Linked DNA regions of Anaerocolumna sp. AGMB13020. The protein of the gene in region 1 interacts with the protein of each later gene in a pairwise test. Links are inferred from orthologs where the notes say so. Each region holds a gene or a part of one and is shown on either strand. Other genes may lie near its edges.

Region 1 (3,033 bases):
GACCAGCTTAAGAAAACTCCCAATATAATCAGAGGCCAGGAAATCTTTGAGCCAAAATTAGCAAGAGGTACGATAGCAGTCCTCAGACGAAGCGGCACATATCCATGCTGGTGCTGGATGGCATGCCCGCACTCATGGGCGGCAACACCAATAGCAGCGACGGAGGAATCACCGTATACACTGTCAGACAATCTCAGCACTTTATTTGATGGATCATAATGATCGGTCAACTTACCATTTATGTGTTCTATGGAAACGTCATAGATACCTGCCTGATTTAAGATTCGCTGTGCAGCCTGGGCACCTGTCATTCCTGACAAGCTTCTGACAGCCGAATATTTCCCGAAGGTCAAATTCACTAAAGCTGAGGCCCCCAGCACAAGTACGGCACCTATTATAACCAAAATATATGTGGGATCCAGTCCGTAAAAATATGGAAACATATAAATTCCTCCTTTTCAAAAACAGTTACCGCATCAGACACTCTTGTAAAACTTTCTGTCCTTTCTGGCAGCTGCTTTTTAGACTTTATTGTAAAACAGTATTTGCTTTCACTTCATATCCCCTCAAAAAGCTTTCTGAAGTCATTCTTTTCTTTCCCTCTAACTGCAGTTCTTTGACAGCAAGAATACCTTCCCCTGTCTGAACCAATACGGCATCTTTTCTTACCGCGATAATTTCACCTGGTGCGCCATTTTCTTGGGCAGGCTCAACATCCGCATCCCAGATCTTAAGCATTTTCCCTTCAAGGAAGGTAAATGCACTAGGCCATGGATTCAATCCTCTGATAAGTCTTTCAATCTTAATGGCAGGCTGGGAAAAATCAATGTGCCCCAGAGATTTATCAAGAATCCTGGCATACATAGAGTTACTGTCCCCCTGCCTGGTTCTTGTTGCTCTTCCTGCTTCGATATCCGCAAGTGCATGAATTAATAAAGGCCCTGCTGCTTCCGCCAGCTTATCATGTAACGTTCCAAAGGTCTCTTTGGGTGAAAGAGTAATTTCCTTTTTGCTGATCATATCACCAGTATCAATTCCCTCATCCATATGCATTATGGTAATACCGGTTTTTTCTTCTCCTTCAATGATACTCCATTGAATAGGTGCTGATCCCCTGTACTTAGGAAGCAAAGAAGCATGTACGTTAATACAACCAAACTTCGGAAGTTCCAAAATAACCTTTGACAGGATCTGGCCAAAGGCTGCCACAACGATAACATCCGGATTTAACTGCTTTAAAATCTCAATAAATTCCGGTTCTTTTACCCGTCTTGGCTGAAATACCGGTATGTTAAGGCTTAATGCCATTTCCTTCACTGCGGAATATTGCACCTGATTGCCTCTTCCCTTCGGCTTATCCTGCTGCGTCACAGCCCCTATAATCCTATGACCGGCTTCATGAAGATCTTTTAAGATAACCGCTGCAATCGCCGGTGTTCCCATATAAACAATATTCATGTGTCTGCTACTCCTTTATTCTTCGGTATTGGAATGAAGCTCTCCGATTACCTTATCTACATACAGCTCGCCATTTAAATGATCGATTTCATGGCAAAGAGCTCTTGCTAACAATTCTGTTCCTTCCACAACAACTTCTTCCATATTTTCATTGAAAGCTTTTACCTTGGCATAATTGGGTCTCTTTACTACCCCTGATTTTCCAGGAACACTAAGACAGCCTTCCTCACCCACCTGCTCGCCGTCAGTTTCTAATATTTCAGGGTTTATAAGTATTATAGGCGAATCACCGTCTTCTGAAACATCAATAACGATAAGACGTTTCAGTATACCCACCTGAGGGGCTGCAAGACCCACACCGTAAGCATCATACATGGTATCTAGCATATCCTGAATCAAAGTCTTAATTTTCGGGGTCATTTCTGTAATTTCTTTTGCTCTCTTATTTAAGATGGAATCTCCGATTTTTCTAATATTGCGAATTGCCATTTCCATTATCCTCTCTTTTAATCTATAAAAACAAGTTTAATTATTATCCAGCCTTCTCACTTCAATAAAAAATGTAAGAATTAACTGATTTTTACTTATCTTCCAAAAACATAATTATTTTATATTACAATTAATGATTAAAGTGCCACCCCCATATTTACACTTCAAGTACAGGCAAATTGCGCAAACCAAAAAAACCATTGCGCCTATGGAAAGGCATTAGAAGCCCTTTTCTCTGGAAACTTTGTGCTATCTTCTCAAACAGATTGTTTGAGTGCAGCGAGTTATCTGTTTAAGAAGATGCCCAGCACAAAATTTCCAGAGAATTAGGACTTCTTATGCCTTGGAATTGAAGCAAGGGGTTTTCTGGTTTGTGCAATTTGCCGTCCCCTTGTGAAAAACTCCCCTTGGCCATCGCTTATCCAAAAACCACCGTTAATCAATTTTATATTACCACTCCATTTTACCTATTTTTATACCGAAAATCAATAACTGTTCATCGGATTAAAGTCAAATTGGACGACAATTCCTTGAAATTTATCAGAAAAACGGTAAAAACCGTCCAAAAAATCCTTAGCAGCAATCAGTCTGTTGTAATCTTCTTCCTTTATATATAAGCAGAACCGGTAAATATCATTGACCTTTGACAGGCTGGCCGGCGAAGGTCCGATAATATGATACTCTTTCAGTTCCTCCTCTTTTTCCCATTGTTTTAAGCTGTCAGTTAAAAACTCAGCTGCTTCTATTCCTTTTCCCTCTTCTTTTGAAGCAATAAGTACTGCAAGAATATGGGAAGCCGGAGGATAGGACATCAATTTGCGAAACAGCATCTCCTGCTTATAAAAGCCTTCATAGTCACCTTTTCCTGCATAAACAATACTATGATGCTCCGGCTGGTAAGTCTGTATCACCACTTCTCCCGGCAGTTCAGCTCTTCCCGCTCTGCCTGCTGCCTGTGTCAGGAGCTGAAAAGTCCTTTCTGATGCACGAAAATCTGCTGCATGAAGGGAAAGATCCGCTGCCAGAATACCCACCAGGGTAACTTTTGGAAAATCATGGCCTTTTACGATCATCTGTGTTCCCACC
Region 2 (3,175 bases), 2.9 Mb from region 1 along the record:
TTTCTTAATACTACAAGATTGTCACAGAATACAGACTTTAATGGAGAGAATAGCCATGATAAGTGAAGATAAATTAAAAGATTCAGCGCTGGATGATAATGCATCCATTTATGCACCAAGAGATGAAAAAAGCGAGAAAGAAAAACTAAAAGAAATGAATTTTCAGGAGAAAGTCTCTTATTATAAGAGTTATTATCTTTCCAAGACCATTATTGGCCTTATCATTCTCGGTTTTGCGGTCTATTTCATTTATACGATTGTTTCACCGAAACCGGTCACCGTGCTTAATGCAGCGATTTTAAACTATCCCTTCTCTGATGAAGCGATTGATAAGATGACCAGCGATATGGAGAAAAGGCTTATAAGCGACAATGACAGGGAGGAAGTATTTATTGATGCCTCTTATTATCTGGGCTCCGGTAATGATGTCTCGGAGTACACCATGGGCGCGCAGCAAAAGCTTACAACTTATATAGCTGCTGGTGACATCGATGTTATCATTGCTCCTGAATCCGCTTTTCAGTCTTATGCAACCGCAGGCTTTTTCAGCAAACTGACAGATCTGCTGCCTACAGAAATGATTACTGCTCTTTCAGATTCTGTATTTGAATCAAGTACCTCGGACAATCCGGTATCCGGTGCCTATGGTATCTATCTGGACAATGCAGAATTATTCAAAGGAGCCTCCAGTGCCGCTGACCGACCGGTATTTGGAATTGTGGTTAACTCAAAAAATCAGGATAACAGTGTGGATTATCTGAAATATCTGCTTGATTATAAAGAATGAGAATAATTGCCTGATATACTGGATACGACAGGCTCCTGGAGTCCAGTAGTTTTAAAAGCTAAATTAATTGTAGAAATCTACTTTTTGACAATATGAAACAGAGCCTTAAAAAGTTGCCGATATCGTTCGCTTTAACCCCATGTGTATGGTTAAAGCAAACAGTATCGGCAACTTTTATTTGGTTATTTCGCTGTGATGTATTCTTTGGCAGCAAGGAGTTCCGCTATTAATACAGCTCCGCCGGCTGCTCCTCTTAATGTGTTATGTGAAAGTCCTACGAACTTATAATCAAATACGCTGTCTTCTCTAAGACGACCGATGGAAACACCCATCCCGCCTTCATAATCTCTGTCAAGTTTGGTCTGAGGACGATTGTCTTCCTCTAAATACTGAATAAACTGCTTGGGTGCCATAGGAAGCTCTAGTTCCTGGGGAAGACCCTTAAATTCCTTCCAGGCCTTTAAGATCTCTTCCTTTGAGGGCTTCTTCTCAAAGTTAACGAAAATTGCTGCTGTATGCCCGTCTGATACCGGAACTCTAATACATTGAGTGGTAATTAATGGTCCCTTTGCTTTTTCAAGCTTACCCTCTACAACCTTACCGAATATCTTTAAGGGTTCCTGCTCGCTCTTCTCTTCTTCACCGCCAATGTAAGGGATAACATTATCTATCATCTCAGGCCATTCATCAAAATTCTTCCCGGCACCTGATATTGCCTGGTAAGTGGTTGCTACCACTAACTTAGGACCATACTCCTTTAAAGCGTATAATGCAGGGGTGTAGCTTTGAATTGAACAATTGGGTTTTACAACGATAAAACCTCTCTTCGTTCCAAGTCTTTCTCTCTGAAAAGGAATCAGCTCCAGATGCTCTGGATTTAGTTCCGGAACCACCATCGGAACATCTGGGGTCCATCTATGAGCGCTGTTATTAGATACTACAGGAGTTTCAGTTTTTGCATAAGCTTCTTCTATGGCCTTGATCTCCTCTTTGGTCATATCAACTGCACTAAAGACAAAATCAACCTGGCTGCTTATTTCATCCACCTGATTCACATCTTTCACAATAATATGTTTAACTGCCTCCGGCATGGGAGTGCTCATCTTCCATCTGCTTCCTACAGCTTCCTCATAAGTCTTACCTGCACTTCTGGGGCTGGCTGCGATAACAGCAACTTCAAACCAGGGGTGATTTTCCAAAAGGGAAACGAAACGCTGGCCTACCATTCCGGTACCACCAAGGATACCAACTCTTAACTTACTCATACAAACCTCTTTCCGGCTCTCCACTTTACCTTATGTCGCTTGTGAATTCACCTAATCTGCCTAATACATATTTATGCGGCAGATGTGAAAGTGTGTGTTCGTGTCACGCGGACATCTGTCGCTCTAATAAATATATTACTATTAGAGTCTATAAAAATCAACTATTTTCTACTAAATATTCATTTATTGTTTAATTTGTAGAATCTTAACCTACTTTTACCCAGGTCATTGTTACTTATTATCCATCATTTCAACGGATGCCTGATAGACTAAAAGCAGTTCCTCCAGCTGAGAATACGTATCTATCAGATTGACATTCTGTCTGAATCTGGCCGCCATGGGATAACCGGTGGTATACCAGGCAACATGCTTGCGCATCTCACGGATACCAACATACTCTCCCTTATACATGACCTCGAGTTTTGCATGGCGTAACATCATATCCACAGCTTCTTTTATAGTAGGTTTTAAAGGTACTGTTTTATTCCTCAGGGCTTCCTTTATCTGCATAAATATCCATGGATTACCTTGAGCTCCTCTGGCAATCATAACACCATCGCAGCCGGTTTCTTCCTGAATCCTTACCGCATCTTCATAAGTAACCACATCCCCGTTTCCGATAACCGGTATGGAGACCGCTTCCTTAACCTGTCTTATAATCTCCCAGTCAGCTTTGCCGCTGTAGTACTGTTCTCTGGTTCTACCGTGAACGGCAATCGCTGCCGCACCGTTTGCCTCAGCAATTCTGGCAACCTCTACAGCATTTACTTCTGCTTCGTTAAAACCTCTGCGTATTTTAATCGTCAAAGGTTTTGAGATGGCCCTAGATACTGCCGAAACAATCTCTCCAATAAGTTTGGGTTCCTTCATAAGCGCAGAACCTTCGCCGTTATTTACTACCTTAGGTACCGGACAGCCCATATTGATATCCAGAATATCAAAATTCCTGTGTTCGATCTTTTTGGCAGTTTCGCTCAAGATAACCGGGTCTCTGCCAAAAAGCTGCAAAGACACTGGTCTTTCCTCCTCCTTAACCAATAGGAGCTCTTCTGTATTTTTATTATTATATTGTATTCCTTTTGCGCTGACCATCTCCGTGTAGATTAAGTCAGCTCCCTGTTCC

What was found.
Region 2: the proteins of def (region 1) and asd interact in binary tests that used the Escherichia coli proteins (3 or more experiments, as listed by UniProt). The link is inferred for Anaerocolumna sp. AGMB13020 from one-to-one orthologs.

Annotation. Positions count from the first base shown.
Region 1 is NZ_CP136910.1:5,318,290-5,321,322, reverse strand. The notes cover bases 211-2,910. They hold def (peptide deformylase), read right to left. Parts: upstream 1,948-2,910; coding sequence 1,474-1,947; downstream 211-1,473. Other genes in these bases: priA (replication restart helicase PriA), read right to left, coding at 2,433-2,910; fmt (methionyl-tRNA formyltransferase), read right to left, coding at 529-1,458; R2R35_RS22320 (zinc metallopeptidase), read right to left, coding at 211-443. Also shown: more of R2R35_RS22320, read right to left, coding at 1-210; more of priA, read right to left, coding at 2,911-3,033. UniProt on the Escherichia coli protein: Removes the formyl group from the N-terminal Met of newly synthesized proteins. Requires at least a dipeptide for an efficient rate of reaction. N-terminal L-methionine is a prerequisite for activity but the enzyme has broad specificity at other positions.
Region 2 is NZ_CP136910.1:2,425,441-2,428,615, forward strand. Bases 12-2,853 are described here. They hold asd (aspartate-semialdehyde dehydrogenase), read right to left. Parts: upstream 2,053-2,853; coding sequence 970-2,052; downstream 12-969. Other genes in these bases: R2R35_RS09615 (hypothetical protein), read left to right, coding at 56-787; dusB (tRNA dihydrouridine synthase DusB), read right to left, coding at 2,284-2,853. In the rest of the region: more of dusB, read right to left, coding at 2,854-3,175.